2 linked regions of the Thiosocius teredinicola genome follow. The protein of the gene in region 1 interacts with the protein of each later gene in a pairwise test. Links are inferred from orthologs where the notes say so. Each region holds a gene or a part of one and is shown on either strand. Other genes may lie near its edges.

Region 1 (8,935 bases):
ACCGGGATATCCAGATCCCCAATCAGGGCGCGGATCTCGCTCAGCTTGGCCGCCGTGTCCTGGACCAGCAGCGTATTGGTACGCTCGTCGATCGACACGCTACCACGGTCGCCTAGCAACTTGTTGTCCGGAGACTTGAGCAACTTGGCCAGATCTTCCGCCTTCGCATAGTTGATCTGGATAAGCTCCGAACGCAACGGTGCCAACTCTGCGATCTGCTGCTGAGATTCGAGCTCAAGCTTTTCGCGGGCAGCAATCTCTTCGGTCGGCGCAACCAGAATGACGTTGTTGGTCTTGCGCATCGACAGACCCTTGGTCTTCAGGATGATATCCATCGCCTGATCCCAGGGGACGTTCTTCAGGCGCAGTGTGATGCGACCGGATACCGTGTCACTGACCACCATGTTGAGGCCAGTGAAATCCGCCAGCAACTGCAGTACGGCACGCACCTCGATATCCTGGAAGTTCAGCGACAGGCGATCGCCTTCGTAAACCTTCTGAGCCTTGAGGCGAGCCTCTTTTTCCTGCTTGGTCAGGGCCCGGAATTCGACGGTGTAGTTGTTGTTCGCCTGGTATGCCAGATGTTCGAACTCACCACCGGTCGCAATCGTCATGCGTACATTGCGACCGTTCGGACGCGTCTGAATCGACTTGACCGGGGTGGCGAAGTCCATGACATCCAGCGTGCGTGCCAGCTGTTCCGGAATCGCGGTGTTCATGAAATCGAGCACGACTGAGTTGCCCTGCTGACGCATATCTACCACGATGGACGGATCGGAGAGTTCGATCTCGACGCGCCCTTCACCTTCGGGGCCACGGCGGAAATCGATGTTTTCCAGTCCGGCACCACCTTTGCCTTTGGCCACGCTGTGTGACGAAGCCGTCGCGGCGGCCGGCGCCGCAGCCGACATGCTGCCCGCACCGCTGCCGGCGCCGACATCAATGATGACCTTGTTACCCTCGGTCTTCACTTCGTGCCCAACCGATTCGAGCAGATTGATCACGACGCGCGTGCGGTCACCCGCTTCGATCGCCGTCACACTGCGCGCCACCCCGATGGCAATCGGCGTTACCTTCTGCGGCAAACCATTGGTCGTGCCCGGAAGATCGATGGCTATACGTGCAGGGTTATCCGTCGTGAACGATACCGGGTTCGACACCGCTTCGCTGGTCGTCAGGACGACCTCGACACGGTTACCTGGCAATGCCGAAAAACTCACGTCCTGCAGCTGGCCAGCCAGTGCATCGGACAGGAAGGCCCATGCAAGCACTATCCCCAAGAGTGCCTTGTTGCGTGCCTTTACCTTCTTAACCATTGTGCCTTCTCCTATTCCTCGCCCAGTGCCAATGCTGCTTCTTTTTCCAAGAAGCCTGAACCAGTGGGTACGAGTTCAATCAGCTCTATTTTGTCTTCACTGATGCGTGTGATCTTGCCGTCATTCAGGCCCAGATAATTGCCCGTCGCCACGCGATGTATCGTGCCATCCGAGGTCTTGACCAGACCCCAGGTCGCTTGTTCCTGCTCCAACGTTCCTACCATGCGCAGCGAGTCGAGCGAATATGACTCCAACTCTTCTTTGCGCCGATTCGGATCGGGACGGATTCCCGTATCCAACACAGACTCCGTTGCGGCGGTTTCGTCTTCCTGCGGCGTAAAGGGATCGCGACGATTCTTGGCCGCGTAGACAAACCCCACCACCTGCTTGATCTCCGGAATCGGTTCGATACCTGACGCCTGACGACTCTTCACATCGTCGATATAGGTCTGCAGATCAGACTTGTCGGTATTGACACAACCGGCCAGCAACAGAGGCACCATCAATGGGATGAACTTCTTCATCATCAGCCACCTGCCTCATCAAGATAACGGTACGTACGAGCGGTCGCTTCCATGATCAGTTCACCCGGTGAATTAGGGCGCGGTGCGATGGAAACGTCGTGCACAGTGACGATTCGCGGTAACGCCGCCAGGCCACTGACGAACTCACCAAACTCGTGATAGGTGCCGATGACTCGCAACTTGATCGGCAGCTCTGCGTAGAAGTCTTTCGGGATCTCTGACTGCGGTTGGAACAATTCGAATTCCAACCCGGCTGCGAGACCGGTCTGCGAGACGTCCACCAGCAGGTCGGCGACCTCGGTCTTGTTCGGCAACTGACGCAGCATCGCACCGAATGACTCGCGCATTTCGTTCAGCTGCGCCCGGTAGGCTTCGAGATTGGCCGCTTTTTGCTGCTTTTCTTCGAATTCTCCACGCAAGTCCTGTTCGATCCGCTCGACACGTTCGAGCTCGACGTACTGCGCCTCGGTATCAAGGTAATACCAGCCCACACCAACCAGCGCGCACACGATGATGATCAGGATCGCCTTGACGATGGCCGGCCAGTCACCGATGTTGCTGAAATCAAGCTCGTTGAGTTCCTGCATGTTCATTGGGCAGCCTCCTCTTTGGGCACAACCTGCACCAAATCCAACTGGAAGGTGCTCCCCGCCGCCGCTTTACGGTCCTCGTCTTTGTGCTCGATGATCTTGAGCTTGGGATCGTTCAGCCAGGGGCTGGCCTCGATATTTCGCATATAGGTCGAGACACGGGCGTTCGACTGTGCGCGACCATCCAGCACCAGTTTCTTGCCGGCCTGCACAGCTTTCGTCAGATAGGCTCCATCCGGCACAACCGTCACCAACTCGTCAAACAGATGCACAATTTGAGGGCGACTGACCTGCAGGTCTTCGATCACCTTCATGCGGGCAATCAGCTTCTGGCGGGTGCGATCGAGCTCCTCGATCTCTTTTATCGCCTTGTTCATCGTGGCGATTTCGCCCTCCAGAATGCGGTTGCGCTCGTTCTGGTTGTCAATCATTCCCTGATTGAACATGTGCCAGTAGAAGAGACCGAGAAAGGTCACCACCAAGGCACCAAGCACCATCAGGCCGAAGTCACGGCGACGCTGCTTGCGCAGTTTTTCTCGCCAAGGTAATAGGTTAATGCGCGCCATGTTAGTCAAAGCTCCTCAGTGCCAGTCCGCAAGCGATCATCAACGCCGGAGCGTCGTTACTGAGCACCTGTGGTTTAACCTTTGAAGCAACCGCCATGTTCGCAAACGGATTGGCAATCACCGTTTCAACGCCAAGACGCTCCTGAATCAGGTCGTCGATACCCGGTACCGACGAGCTGCCGCCCGCCAAAACGACCAAGTCGACGTTGTTGAACGCACTTGCCGAATAGAAGAACTGGATGGAACGATTGACCTGCTGTGCCATCGCTTCTTTGAACGGCTCGAGGACTTCCGGGATGTAATTGTCCGGCAGACCGCCCTGGCGCTTCGCCATGCCGGCCTCTTCCACCGACAAGCCGTATCGACGCTGAATCTCTTCGGTCAGCTGGCGCCCACCGAAATTCTGTTCACGCGTATAAATGATGCGGTTGTTGTGCAGGACGTTGAGGGTGGTCGTCGTCGCGCCGATATCGGCGACGGCGATGATCTGATCTTCACCCGCGTTGGGCCACTGGTCGGCCAGCTGGCTGCAGGCGTTTTCCATCGCGTAGGCCTCGACATCGACGATGTCACAGGTCAACCCGGCGAGTTCCAGCGCCGCGACCCGGTCATCGACGTTCTCGCTACGCGATGCCGCCAGTAGTACATCGACCAGTTCCGGGCTGTTTTCCGACGGCCCCTGGACCTGGAAATCGATGTTGACCTCTTCGAGGGGGTACGGGATGTACTGATCCGCTTCGAGCTGGATCTGGCTCTCCATTTCAGATTCGGAGAGCGCCGCCGGCATCGAAATCACCTTAGTGATGACTGCCGATCCGGAAACGGCCACCGCCGCCCGTTTATTGCGGGTACCCGCCTTGCGGACAACGCTGCGGATCGCCTTGCCGACCGCCTCGACATCAGCGATGTTTTTCTCAACGACTGCCGTTGAGGGAAGCGGCTCCACCGCGTAACTCTCTACGCGATAACGGACACCCCCACGGCCATTATGTTGACTCAATTCGAGCAACTTCACCGCTGTTGAACTGATATCCAGTCCGAGTAGCGGCACCTTCTTCTGGGTAAAAAGGCCCATGACTGATTAGCTTCCGACTTCCTTTGGTGTGCCTGCCCGAGTGCCTTGCGTCCCGGGATCGGGAGTACTAACGGCAACTTGGAGGTTTTTCTTTAATTAATTCGCCTAAGTATAAAACCTTCTCATCATTTTTTTGAAGGATTTCGCACTCATAGGGGAACTAAGTACGGTCTTTTCGACCTCAAGCCTGTTACCACTCGCGTGATTCTCGGCAACCGGACTCCCCGACATTTCTGTTTCATCCGGGTCGCGGATTTGCGTGCTCAACACCCTGTAGCAGGGCTTTTCGAGCTAGTATTACGACCCTCTTGGCCAACGTATCGGCACGCTTTTAAATCTCTGTAGTCGGCGAATGCAATAAATGAAGTGGTTCTGGAAATTTTTTAAGTTTGGGCTGTGGCTGGGGATCTTCGGCGTGCTCGCCGGGGCCGCTGCTGTCGGCATCGCCTACTACTATCTCGAACCCGAGCTCCCCGAAATCGACAACCTGCGCGACGTCCGCTTGCAGGTGCCGTTGAAGGTCTACACGCGTGACGACAGACTGATCGCGGAGTTCGGCGAGAAGCGCCGGATACCGCTGGATCACGAAGAACTGCCGGAGCGTCTTATCCAGGCATTCCTCGCCGCCGAAGACGCCAATTTCTACACCCATCCGGGTGTCGACTATCGCGGTCTGGCGCGCGCCGGCATCCAACTCGCCTTGACCGGCGAGAAACGCCAAGGCGGCAGTACCATCACCATGCAGGTCGCACGCAACTTCTACCTGAGCAGTCAGAAGACGTTTACCCGCAAGATCAGCGAGATATTTCTCGCCCTGCGCATTGAAAACGAGTTGAGCAAAGCAGAGATCCTGGAGCTCTATCTGAACAAAATTTACCTGGGTCATCGCGCCTATGGTGTCGGCGCAGCGGCGCGCGTGTACTACGGCAAAACGGTCGGAGATCTCGATCTTGCCCAGACCGCCATGATAGCGGGCTTGCCGAAGGCTCCGTCTGCCTTCAATCCATTAACCAATCCATCGCGTGCCATCGCACGCCGCAACTACGTGCTGTCGCGGATGCTCGAACTGGGTTACATCGACCAAGCACAGTACGACGAAGCCCACGCGCAACCAGTCACGGCGAGCCGATACTCGCCCGACATCCAGATCGAGGCGCCGTACGCCGCCGAAATGGTACGCGCCGAGATGGTCGACCGCTTTGGGGAAGATGCGTACACCGGTGGCTATTCGGTCTATACGACACTGAAGGCCGAGGAGCAGAGCGCCGCCAACGGGGCATTGCGTCACGCCCTCGACGACTACAGCGACCGCCACGGCTATTACGGCCCCGAAAGTCAGCTCGACAGCGTGCCCACGCAACCGGAAGAACTGGACGCCATTCTCGCGGATCACCCGACCGTCGGCGAACTGCTGCCGGCCGTGGTAACGGCTGTCGACGACAAAGCGGCGAGTGTTTATTTGGGCGAAGGCTCGACCGGAACCGTCGATTGGAAACAAATGGAATGGGCGCGTCCGTATATCGAACTGGACAACCGCGGACCGGCGCCGAAGAAGCCCGCTGACGTCGTTGCTGCCGGCGACCTCATCCGGGTGAAATGGGTTGAGCAGGACGACAAGAAAGTTCTGCGGCTATCGCAGATTCCGCGCGTCGCTGCCGCGATGATCGCGCTCGACCCGAACAACGGTTCGATCCGCGCCCTAGTAGGCGGATACGACTTCTATCACAGCAAGTTCAATCGCGTCACCCAAGCGAAACGTCAGCCCGGTTCGGGATTCAAGGCATTCATCTACTCGGCGGCGCTGGCCAGCGGCTTTACGCCAGCCAGCCTGATCAACGACGCGCCCGTGGTGTTCGAAGACCCGAGCCTCGAAGGCGCATGGCGGCCGGAAAACTACTCGGGCAAGTTCTTCGGCCCGACCCGCTTGCGCTATGCACTGACCAAGTCGCGCAACCTGGTTTCGATACGTTTGCTGAGCTCGATGGGCATCGATAACGCGGTCAGACATATCGCAAAATTCGGCTTCGATCCAAAAGAAATCCCCCACAACCTGTCACTCGCACTGGGTAGCACTGAAGTAACGCCGCTGCAGATGGCGACCGGGTACGCGGTGCTGGCCAACGGTGGCTACCGCGTCGAGCCCTTCATGATCAATCGCATCGAGCAATCAGACGTCGGCGTGATCTATCGAGCAAACCCGCTGACGGTCTGCAAGGACTGCCCCGCGGTGGTCGCAGATACTGCTGCCGAAACACCCACTGACCAAGCGGAAGAGAGCGCCGCGCCACCCAACGAGTCGGCTACCGACCAACAGCCCAGGGTCGCGCCGCGTGTACTGGATGAGCGTAATCGCTACCTGATGTATTCGATGATGCAGGACGTTATCCGCGCCGGCACCGCGACCAAGGCACGCGAGTTGGGTCGAAAAGACATCGCGGGCAAGACCGGCACCACCAACGACCAACGCGATGCCTGGTTCAACGGATTCAACCAGAATATCGTTGCAAACGTCTGGGTAGGCTTCGATGACAACAGCAAGCTTGGACGCGGTGAAGTCGGCGGCAAAGCAGCTCTGCCCGCCTGGATCGAGTTCATGCGCACCGCGTTGAACGATGTGCCCGACGTCGAGCCGACCATGCCCAAAGGCATCGTGCGCATGCGCATCGATCCACGCACTGGGGCACGTGCCAGTGCGGCCACCGAAGACGCCATCTTCGAACTGTTCATGGCCGAGAATGCGCCCGAATACGCCGGCGGCACCACGAACACCGGCACCGTATCGTCGCAGCCGGTAACCACCACCCCGCCGACCCAGGATCTGTTCTGACGATCATCGGCAGCATATGAACGATCTCAGACGACTGATCGCCGACGTTGCCAAACGGGTGGTAGAAGACAGCCTGGAACTTCCAACCGCGCTGCGCCAGGTGGCGCAAGAACTGGGAATCAGACTCAAACCAGGTCAACCGGATGCGGCAACCATGCGCGCCGCCATTCAGGACTACCGCGAGTTGTTCAAGCCGGAGCAGGCAAAGCAGCTTCACGAAAACCGCCGCATGGCGATCGAAGCAATGCGGCAGTTTGACGCGTTTCAGCCAAGACTAATCGGGTCTCTGGTCAACGGCGACGGTCCGGTCGATGTCATTCGCCTGCTGCTGACCGCCGACACGCCCGAACAGGTGATCATGCACCTGAGCGACCAACGCACCCCGTGGCGCGAGACGGAGGCGAGGATGCATTACTCCGGAGGCCGGATCGAGGCGCTACCAGCGCTACGCTTCCAGGCCGGCGACAGTAATGTGGAGCTGATCATTATGCCGCCGCAACAACGCAGCGACCCGCCAAGAGATCCGATCGGCGGCGGTAAGCTGGCCGCACTGAGCCAGGATGAACTGGCAGCCCTCGTTGAAAGGACTGCCAGCCACTGATCAACGCTGATCGACTGGCAGGTAGTCGCGCTTGCCCGCACCTTGATACAACTGGCGCGGACGGCCGATGCGGTGTTTCGGGTCATCGAGCATTTCCATCCAGTGGCTCACCCAGCCGGCGGTACGCGCAATAGCGAACATGACGGTGAACATGCTGTCCGGGATACCCAGCGCGCGGTAGATGATACCCGAATAGAAATCGACGTTCGGATAGAGCTTCTTCTCCAGGAAGTAGTCATCCTTCGACGCGAGTTCTTCGAGGCGCATCGCCAACTCGAACAAGGGATTGTTGGTATCCGCGAGTTTCTCGAGGACCTGATAACAGACCTCGCGAATGATCTTCGCGCGCGGATCGTAGTTTTTGTAGACGCGATGGCCGAAGCCCATCAGGCGGAACGGATCGTCCTTGTCCTTGGCCTTGGCGAGATACTTGTCGATGTTCTTCACATCGCCGATCTGCTCGAGCATGTCGAGAACCGCTTCGTTGGCGCCACCGTGAGCCGGCCCCCACAACGAAGCCGTGCCAGCGGCGATACAGGCGAAGGGATTGGCTCCCGAGCTGCCCGCGAGCCGTACAGTCGAGGTCGACGCGTTCTGTTCGTGATCGGCATGCAGAATGAACAGCAGGTCCATGGCGCGTTCGGCCAGCGGGTCCACTTCATAGTCTTCACACGGCGTGGAAAACATCATCTGCAAGAAGTTGCCGGTGTAGCTCAGATCGTTGCGTGGATACATCACCGGCTCGCCCACATTGTGCTTGTAGCAGGCGGCTGCGATCGTCGGCAGCTTCGCAATCAGGCGGTGCGCACTGATCTCGCGATGGCGCGGGTCACTGATATCGGTCGAATCGTGATAGAAGGCGGACAACGAACCCACCACGCCGACCATCATAGCCATCGGGTGCGCATCGTAATGAAAGCCTTCGAAGAAACGCAGCAGCGACTCATTGATCATGGTGTGCCGCGTGATGACGCTATTGAAGTCATCGAGTTCGGTTTTGCTCGGCAGCTCACCATACAGCAGCAGGTACGCCACCTCGATAAACGAAGACTTTTCGGCCAACTGCTCGATCGGGTAGCCACGATAGCGCAGCACGCCCTCGTTGCCGTCGATGTAGGTGATCGAGCTGTTGCAGCTGGCGGTCGAGACAAAGCCGGGATCGAACGTAAATACCTTGCCCTGAGCATAGAGCGACGTGATATCAACGGTATCGGGACCCTCAGTGCCGGAGTGAATCGGAAGCTCGATAGACTTTCCGGTATCACTGAAGGTGAGGGTGGCTTTCCTGTCAGACATGTGGCCGTTCCTCTAGGCTGATTTGAAGCTAGGCGCAAAAGCCTAACACAACCGGATTTCCATCCGATTATTGGAATTGTCGCGCCGCCGCGGGGCCGTTTTTTAATGCACAAACGCCGAAAACCGGCGGAACCGGCTGC
Region 2 (9,317 bases), 280 kb from region 1 along the record:
CACATAGTAAGCCGGCACCGACAGCCCGGCATTCGGCAGGCTGATCTCGACGATCTCGGCACCCAGCTTTTGCAGCTCGTCGATCGCCGCCTGCACCGACCGGCCGACGCCGGCGTCCAGGCCTTCGCCCATGAATTCTTTGACCACGCCGACACGCACACCTTTCACGTCGGTGCCCAGCGCCGCGACATAGTCATCCACCGGCCGCTCGGCACTGGTCGAGTCGCGTTCATCGAAACCGGACATCGCACCGAGCATGATCGCCGCATCTTCGGCGCTGCGCGTCATCGGTCCGGCCTGGTCGAGCGACGAGGCGAACGCGATCATGCCCCAGCGCGAGCAACGTCCATAGGTCGGCTTGAGGCCGGTGATGCCGGTCAACGCGGCCGGCTGACGGATCGAGCCACCGGTGTCGGTGCCGGTCGCGCCGCAGCACAGGCGCGCCGCAACGGCCGCCGCCGAACCGCCGGACGAACCACCGGGCACCTTGTCGGTGTTCCACGGGTTACGCACCGGGCCGTAATAGCTGGTTTCGTTCGACGAGCCCATCGCGAACTCGTCCATATTGGTCTTGCCGAGCATCACGGCGCCGGCAGCGCGCAGATTGGCGACGACCGTTGCGTCGTACGGCGAAATCCAGTTCTCCAGCATGCGCGAACCACAGGTGGTGCGCACGCCCTCGGTACAGAAGATGTCCTTGTACGCGATCGGGATGCCGGTCAGCGGGCCGGCATTGCCGGCGGCGATCCGCGCGTCGGCGGCCTTGGCCTGCTCGAGTGCGGCCTCTTCGGTCACCGTGACAAAGCTGTTGAGCTTGTCGTCGTGCGCCTTGATGCGCTGCAGCATATGCTGCGTCAGCTCGGTGCTCGACAGCTCGCCGCTTTGCAGCGAGCGCGACAATTCCGCGATGGTCTTGGTATGCATGGGATTACAGACGATCCATGATCGGTTTGGGGGCGTGAGACGATGCAAGCGGTGTGTAGACGTTCACCACCGTCGCTGCCTCATTCGATAACTTTCGGCACCAGGAACAGGCCGTTTTCAACCGCCGGCGCGGTGGCCTGGTAGGCCTCGCGGCGATTCACCTCGCTGACCGCGTCGGGCCGCAGGCGCTGCGCCATCTCCAGCGGGTGCGCCATCGGTTGCACGGCGTCGGTGTCGACGGCATCCATCTGCGCGACCAGGTCGAGGATATTCGACAGCTCCTTGCCCATCGACTCGGTTTCATCCGGCGACACCGCGAGGCGCGCAAGGTGAGCTATCTTTGCAACATCATCAGCAGACAGAGACATGGTATGCAGCCGCTTCGGTTGGACACGAACGAGGACGCGAAATTAACACATTACGGCGCACGGTCGAAACCAACTGCGAACCAATGCGCTTGCCGAACACCGGGGCCGTTGCTAGATTACGCCTCTTTCTGGGGCATGGTTCCTCAGTACACTGCATATTCGTTTTAGGTCGAGGCCCTCGCAAGACAGGTCGCCCGACCGGCCACCGGAAATCACAGCATGTTCCTTCGTCGTATTCGTGGACTTTTCTCCAACGACCTGTCGATCGACCTCGGCACCGCCAACACCCTGATCTACGCCCGTGACCAGGGAATAGTGCTCAACGAGCCGTCGGTCGTCGCCATTCGTCAGGACCGTGGTCCCGGCGGCCCCAAATCGGTCGCCGCCGTCGGCGAAGAGGCCAAGAAGATGCTCGGCCGTACCCCGGCCAACATCACCGCGATCCGGCCGATGAAAGAGGGCGTGATCGCCGACTTCACCGTCACCGAGAAGATGCTGCAGTACTTCATTCATAAGGTGCACGAATCCCGCCTGATCCGCCCCAGCCCGCGCGTGCTGGTATGCGTACCGTGCGGCTCGACCCAGGTCGAACGCCGCGCAATCAAGGAATCGGCCGCCGGTGCCGGTGCACGCGAGGTCTACCTGATCGAAGAGCCGATGTCGGCCGCGATCGGCGCCGGCCTGCCGGTCGACGAGGCACGCGGCTCGATGGTGCTCGACATCGGTGGCGGCACCTCCGAGGTCGCGATCATCTCGCTCAACGGCATCGTGTACTCGAACTCGGTGCGTATCGGCGGCGACAAATTCGACGAGGCCATCATCAACTATGTGCGCCGCAACTACGGCACGCTGATCGGTGAAGCCACCGCCGAACGGGTCAAGAAAGAGATCGGCTCGGCCTACCCCGGGAACGAAGTTCACGAGCTCGAAGTCAAAGGCCGCAACCTCGCCGAGGGTGTGCCGCGCAGCTTCACGCTGAGCTCCAACGAGATCCTCGAGGCATTGCAGGAGCCGCTGTCGGGCATCGTCGATGCCGTCAAGAAGGCCCTCGAACAGACCCCGCCGGAACTCGGCGCCGACGTCGCCGAGCGCGGCATCGTGCTGACCGGCGGCGGCGCGCTGCTCAAAGACCTCGACCGTCTGATCGAAGAGGAAACCGGCCTGCCGGTGGTGATCGCCGAAGACCCGCTGACCTGCGTGGCGCGTGGTGGCGGTCGTGCACTGGAGCTGATGGACGAGCGTGGGGGCGAGATCTTCACGGTCGAGTGACCCCTTTCACGGTGGCGTGGGCAGCCGCCGTGTGTGACAAATCGCAAGAACGGAGAGCGTCGCAATCAAGCCGATCTTTGCACAAGGCCCGTCCCAAGCTACGCGGCTGGTGGCCGCCGTCATTCTGTCGCTGACCCTGCTGGTAATGGATCATCGTTACCACCACCTGCAGGACCTGCGCAGCGCCCTGGCCTTCATCACCTATCCGCTGCAATACATGGCCGACCTGCCGTTTTCGGCGTCCGAGTGGCTCAGCACGACCACCAGCAGCCGCGATACCCTGCTCGAACAGAACGAGTTGCTGCGCGAACAGAACCTGCGACTGCGTGCCGAACTGCAGAAGTACGAATCGCTACAGGCCGAAAACATGCGCCTGCGCGACCTGGTCGATTCCTCGTTCAAGGTCGGCGACCGTGTGCTGGTCGCCGAGCTGTCGTCGGTCGACCTCGATCCCTACAAACAGCAGGTCATCATCAACAAGGGCGGCACCTCGGGGGTGTTCGAGGGCCAACCGGTGCTCGACGCGCACGCGGTCATGGGCCAGGTGACCAGCGTCACGCCGCTGTCGTCGACCGTGCTGCTGATCACCGACAGCAGCCACGCGCTGCCGGTACAGGTGTTGCGCAACGGCCTGCGCACTATCGCCGTCGGCACCGGGCGGATCGACGAACTGCGACTGCCCTACCTGCCGACCAACTCCGACATCGTCGAAGGCGACCTGCTGGTCACCTCCGGGCTTGGCGGCAAGTTCCCGCCCGGCTACCCGGTGGCCACGGTAACCCGGATCGACCGCTCGCCGGATGCGCCGTTCTCGACCGTACTCGCCCAGCCGCGCGCGCATCTCGATCGCAGCCGCGAAGTGCTGCTGGTATGGACGGTGCCGAACCAGCTCGCGATATCGCCGAACGGCGTGTCGCCCGAAGGCGGCGAAGATGCGGCCGACGCAGCATCCCCGACCGCCGAGAAACCGGCCGAAAAGCCAGCGCAGAAACCTACCGAACAGGTCATTGAGGGCGAAGAGTGAGCAGTGTCGCCCAGGGTCGCGTGGTGATCGTCGTCACCATCTGTATCGCCATGTTGCTGACGATACTGCCGATGCCCGAGTGGTCGAGGGCGTTTCGGCCACAATGGGTCACGCTGGTGATGATCTACTGGGCGATCGCCCTACCGCACCGCGTGGGCGTCGGTAGCGGCTTCATCGTCGGCGTGGTGCTCGACGTACTGACGGCGACCCTGCTCGGGCAACATGCACTCGGCCTGTCGATCGTGCTCTTCATCGCCATACAATTGCATCAACGCATCCGCGTGTTCCCGTTCTGGCAGCAATCGCTGGGCGTCATGCTGTTGCTGGTCATCGATCACCTGCTGTCGCTGTGGGTGATCGGCGCCACCCGTGAGACCACGCCTGGCCTGGAATACTGGGTGGTGCCGTTGATCGGCGCGCTGCTGTGGCCCTGGGTGTTCGTCACGCTGCGCAAGGTGCGGCGTCACTTCAAAGTCATCTGAGACCATGCAGCTCAAAGACACCATCCGCGAAAGCCAGGCGTTTCTGAACCGCGCGATCATCGGCGGCCTGCTGGTGCTGCTCGCGGTCGGTGCGCTGGTCTGGCGCATGGTGCAATTGCAGGTCGTCAGCCACGAACACTTCACCACCTTGTCGCGCGAGAACCGCGTCAAGGTTGTGCCGCTGCCGCCGACGCGCGGCCTGATCTACGACCGCAAAGGCGTGCTGCTGGCACAGAACCGGCCCGCCTACAGCCTGGAGATCACCCCCGAACAGGCCGGCAACCTCAACGATACCCTGGCCGGTCTCGGCCAGATCATCGAGATCAGCGAAGAAGACCTCGAACGCTTCTGGAAGCTGCGCAAGCGCAAGCGGCGTTTCGACAGCGTACCGATCCGGGTGAACCTCACCCAGGAAGAGACGGCGCAGTTCGCCGTGCACCGCCACCGTTTTCCCGGGGTCGATATCAAGACGCAGTTGCTGCGGCACTACCCGCACGACCTGAAAACCACACATGTGCTCGGCTATGTCGGACGCGTCAGCCAACGCGACCTCGAACAGATCGATGTGTCGAACTACGCCGGCACCAGCCACATCGGCAAGAACGGCGTCGAGAAGTCGTACGAATCGGCGCTGCACGGCTCGGTGGGCTTCGAACAGGTCGAGGTCAATGCCGCCGGACGTAAGGTGCGCACCCTCGAGCAGACACCGCCGGCGCCCGGTGTCGATATCCACCTGCATCTGGATATCGAGCTGCAACAGGTGGCGATGGATGCGTTCGGCGACAACAACGGTGCGGCCGTGGCGATCAACCCGAAGAACGGCGGCGTGCTGGCCTTCGTCAGTCAACCCGGCTACGACCCGAACCTGTTCGTCGAAGGCATCAGCACCAAGAACTACCAGGCCTTGCAGCAGGACGATGCGCGTCCGCTGTACAACCGCGCATTGCGTGGCCAGTACCCGCCCGGCTCGACAGTGAAACCTTTCATGGGTCTCGCTGGTCTTGAGACAGGTGTTATCCAATACGATTCCAGTGTCTACTGCCCCGGCTTCTTCCGCCTGCCCGGCAATGCGCACCGTTACCGCGACTGGAAGAAGACCGGCCACGGCTCGATGGACGTGGAGAACGCCATCGTGCAGTCGTGCGACGTGTTCTTCTACAAGCTGGCCTACGATGTCGGCGTCGATCGCCTGCACACCTTCCTGTCGCAGTTCGGTTTCGGCGGCCAGACCGGCATCGACCTGGTCGGCGAGTCGACCGGCCTGCTGCCGTCGCGTGAATGGAAACGCCGGGCGCGCAACCAGCCCTGGTACCCGGGCGAGACGCTGATCATGGGCATCGGGCAAGGGTATTTTCTGACGACACCGCTGCAACTGGCAGCGGCCACCGCGGCGATCGCCAACAACGGCACCTTCTACACGCCGCACGTGGTCGACCACCTGCGCTCGCGCGACACCGGCGAGATCGCGCCGATCCCGCCGAGCGCGCACCAGATACCGATCAAGCAGCTGCAGAACTGGATCGATGTGCACACCGGCATGGCGAACGTCGTCGAAGGTCGGCGTGGCACCGCCAAGCGTATCCGCAACGAGAAATACCGCATTGCCGGCAAGACCGGCACTGCACAGGTCTTCACCGTCGCCCAGGATGAGGAATACGACGAAGAAGAACTGGAAAAGAAGCTGCGCGACCACGCCTTGTTCATCGCCTATGCGCCGATCGACGACCCGCAAATCGCGGTCGCCGTGGTGGTTGAGAACGGCGGCCACGGCGGATCGGTCGCTGCACCGATCGCACGCGCCATCATGGACGCCTACCTGCTGCCGCCGGAAGAGCGCGCGCCGCTGCCACAACCGGAAGAAGGCACGTGAGCTACTCACCGCGCCAGCTCGGCGACCTGACCCCGACCAACCCGAACCGCCGCCAGGGCCTGCTGGCGGTATTCCATATCGACCTGCCCTTGCTGGTCGGCGTGTTGCTGCTGTGCGGCTTCGGCCTGCTCGTGTTGTATTCGGCCTCCGGCCAGAACCTGGCCCAGGTCGAACGCCAGACGCTGCGCATCCTGCTCGCGCTGGTCGTGATGCTGGCAGTCGCGCAGCTCAACCCGACGACGCTGCGCCGCTGGAGCCCCTGGCTGTACGGCGTCGGCGTCATCTTGTTGATCGCGGTGCTGGTGGTCGGTGAGATCGGCAAAGGCGCGCAGCGCTGGCTCGATCTCGGCGTGATCCGTTTCCAACCCTCCGAGATGGTCAAGATCGCCGTACCGCTGATGATCGCCTGGTACCTGGCCGAGAAACCGCTGCCGCCAACCTGGCAACGCCTGGCGGTGGCCGCCGCGCTGATCGTCGTGCCGGTGCTGATGATCGCCAAGCAGCCCGACCTCGGCACCTCGCTACTGGTCGCCAGCGCCGGTATCTTCGTACTGTTTCTTGCCGGCATCAGTTGGCGATTGATCGCCGCCTTGATCGCCGCCGGCGGCGCAGCCGCGCCGGCCGTGTGGTACCTGATGCGCGACTACCAACGGCAGCGCGTGCTGACCTTCCTCGATCCGGAAAACGATCCCCTGGGCGCCGGCTACCACATCATCCAATCGAAGATCGCGATCGGTTCGGGCGGGCTGTACGGCAAGGGCTGGCTCAACGGCACCCAATCACAACTCGACTTTCTGCCCGAGCGTCACACCGACTTCATCTTCGCCGTGCTGTCGGAAGAGTTCGGCCTGATCGGCGTGCTCGTGCTGCTTGCCCTGTACCTTTTCGTGATCGTGCGCGGCCTGTACATCGCCACCCGCGCGCAAGATACCTATACGCGCCTGATCTCCGGCGCGTTGATCCTGGTTTTCTTCGTGTACCTGTTCGTAAACACCGGCATGGTCACAGGCCTGCTGCCCGTGGTCGGTGTACCCTTACCGCTTGTCAGCTACGGGGGGACATCACTGGTGACCCTGATGGCCGGCTTCGGTATCCTCATGTCCATTCACACTCATCGACGATTGTTGCCGACCTGATGAAGCGATTTATCCTGTTACTGTGTTGTACGCTCGCCTTGGCGGGCACCGTCCGCGCCAAAACGCCGGACCAACTGCGCAACGAATTCATCAACGACATGGTGAAGCGCCACGGCTTCAAGCGTGACGATCTGACCAAGACGCTGCACCAGGCCGTTACGCAAAAGCGCATCCTCGAGGCGATCTCGCGGCCCGCGGAAAAGACCCTGAACTGGACCGAGTACCGTGCAATCTTTCTCAAGCCCGAACGCATCCACGGCGGTGTCGACTTCTGGCGCCAGCATGCCGACACCCTCGCGCGTGCCGAAAAAGAATACGGTGTGCCGCCGCAGATCATCGTCGCCATCCTCGGTGTCGAAACCCGCTACGGCGCGTTTACCGGCGGGCACCGTGTGCTCGACGCGCTGCATACCCTCGGCTTTCACTATCCGCGACGTGGCGAATTCTTCCGCGAGCAGCTCAGCCACTTCCTGCGCTTTGCCAAAGAAGAAGACATCGCGCCGACCATGCCCACCGGCTCGTATGCCGGCGCCATGGGCATGCCGCAATTCATGCCCGACAGCTTCCGCGTGTACGCGGTCGATTTCGACGGCGACGGTCACCGCGACATCTGGGAGAACCCGGTCGACGTGATCGGCAGCGTCGCCAACTACTTCGTCAAGAAGGGCAACTGGAAGCGTGGCGGACCGGTCACCACGCCCGCATCGAGCGTAACGGGCAAGCACAAGGCGTTCGTCGATGCCGGCGCCAAACCGCGGCTCACCGCCACCCAGCTGAGCAGCGCAGGCATCAAGTTTGACGACTCGATCGCCACCGGCGGCAAGGTCAGCCTGATGGATTTCAAAACCGACACCGGCACCGAATACTGGGTCGGCTCGAATAACTTCTATTCGATCATGCGCTACAACCCGCGCACCAAGTACGCGATGGCCGTGTACCAGCTCAGTGAGGCGATTCTCGCCGAGTACCAGCAGGGCCTGGACGCGCAGAAAACCGCAGGCAAGCAACCGTGAACAAGGCAAAGCGCATCACTTCGCTTCGCTGGTTGTTGATCGGCGCAATCACGGCGGGCCTGCTGGCCGGCTGCGGTTCGCGTGGGCCGACCTACGACGACGATCAGGACGGTCCGGGTGAGCATCGCGATGTCAGCAGCGTGCCCGACGCGGTGCCGAAAGAAGAACCGTACAGCCGCTACGGCAACCCGGTCAGCTATGTCGTGCTCGGCAAGCGCTATCACACGATGCGCGACCACAAGAACTTCAAGCAGCGCGGCATCGCCTCGTGGTACGGCAAGAAGTTCCACGGCCGGCGCACCTCCAGCGGCGAAACCTACGACATGTACCGCATGACCGCGGCGCACAAGGAACTGCCGATACCGACCTACGCCGAGGTCGTGAACCTGGAGAACGGCCGCCGGGTGGTGGTCAAGATCAACGACCGCGGCCCGTTCCACGAAAACCGCATCATCGACCTGTCGTACGCCGCCGCCTCGCGTATCGGCATGCTCGGCAAGGGCACCGCGCTGGTCGAGGTCCGCACGATCGATCCGTCCGGGCCGCAGGGCGCAACCAAGGTCGCCGCCACGACCGCGCCGGCCGCACCGCCCTCGGTCGAGCCGACGGCGCCACCGCTGCCGCCCGAACAGGTCGCCAAGGCACCGCGCATCTACCTGCAGGCCGGGGCATTCAGCAGCAGCCACAATGCCGAGCAATTGCGTCAGCGGTTGCAGAATGGCCTGGCACGTACGGTACGGGTGTCGCCGACCGTGACGGCCGACGGCCAGATGCACCGCGTGCAGGTCGGACCACTGGCATCGGTCGAGACCGCCGACCAGGTCAGCGCGCAGATGCATCAGTTCGGCGTCGCCGAACCGATTGTCATCATCGAGTGAACCGCCCGACCCGGCGCGCTGTCTGACCCCCTGCATCGGCGGCGAAGGCCTGACCGGCAGCACATCCAGAACAGATCTACAGCAGCCCCGGATCTCGTCCAGGCCCGCCTCGTGGCCCAGCGCTGCCCCAAGCGGCGCTGTGGCGTTAGAATGTCGCCACGCCGAAAGCGGTTCAAAGCGTGAGCCATTCGACATAGGGAGTGCGGCACACTCGGCACGCACCCCGTATCCTAGGATTTCGTTAACAAGCCTTAGCTAGCCGACTTTTACCTACCGAACTCAGGAACGCAGTATCGTGCTCAAAACCCTCATTGCTTCCCTCTTCGCGCTGCTCTTGACGCCATTGGGCATGG

Evidence for each region.
Region 2: the proteins of B1781_RS22055 (region 1) and mrdA interact in binary tests that used the Escherichia coli proteins (3 or more experiments, as listed by UniProt). The link is inferred for Thiosocius teredinicola from one-to-one orthologs.

Annotation. Positions count from the first base shown.
Region 1 is NZ_CP019936.1:4,658,751-4,667,685, forward strand. Bases 4,089-7,165 are described here. They hold B1781_RS22055 (penicillin-binding protein 1A), read left to right. Parts: upstream 4,089-4,432; coding sequence 4,433-6,898; downstream 6,899-7,165. Other genes in these bases: B1781_RS22060 (hypothetical protein), read left to right, coding at 6,915-7,165. Also shown: type IV pilus secretin PilQ, read right to left, coding at 1-1,316; B1781_RS22035 (pilus assembly protein PilP), read right to left, coding at 1,328-1,843; B1781_RS22040 (type IV pilus inner membrane component PilO), read right to left, coding at 1,843-2,433; B1781_RS22045 (PilN domain-containing protein), read right to left, coding at 2,430-2,996; B1781_RS22050 (pilus assembly protein PilM), read right to left, coding at 2,998-4,071; more of B1781_RS22060, read left to right, coding at 7,166-7,499; B1781_RS22065 (citrate synthase), read right to left, coding at 7,500-8,795. UniProt on the Escherichia coli protein: Cell wall formation. Synthesis of cross-linked peptidoglycan from the lipid intermediates.
Region 2 is NZ_CP019936.1:4,379,363-4,388,679, forward strand. Bases 3,556-6,504 are described here. They hold mrdA (penicillin-binding protein 2), read left to right. Parts: upstream 3,556-4,071; coding sequence 4,072-5,937; downstream 5,938-6,504. Other genes in these bases: mreC (rod shape-determining protein MreC), read left to right, coding at 3,556-3,585; mreD (rod shape-determining protein MreD), read left to right, coding at 3,582-4,067; rodA (rod shape-determining protein RodA), read left to right, coding at 5,934-6,504. Also shown: Asp-tRNA(Asn)/Glu-tRNA(Gln) amidotransferase subunit GatA, read right to left, coding at 1-924; Asp-tRNA(Asn)/Glu-tRNA(Gln) amidotransferase subunit GatC, read right to left, coding at 1,005-1,292; B1781_RS20695 (rod shape-determining protein), read left to right, coding at 1,512-2,561; more of mreC, read left to right, coding at 2,635-3,555; more of rodA, read left to right, coding at 6,505-7,073; mltB (lytic murein transglycosylase B), read left to right, coding at 7,073-8,086; B1781_RS20725 (septal ring lytic transglycosylase RlpA family protein), read left to right, coding at 8,083-8,964; B1781_RS20730 (D-alanyl-D-alanine carboxypeptidase family protein), read left to right, coding at 9,260-9,317. UniProt on the Escherichia coli protein: Catalyzes cross-linking of the peptidoglycan cell wall. Responsible for the determination of the rod shape of the cell. Is probably required for lateral peptidoglycan synthesis and maintenance of the correct diameter during lateral and centripetal growth.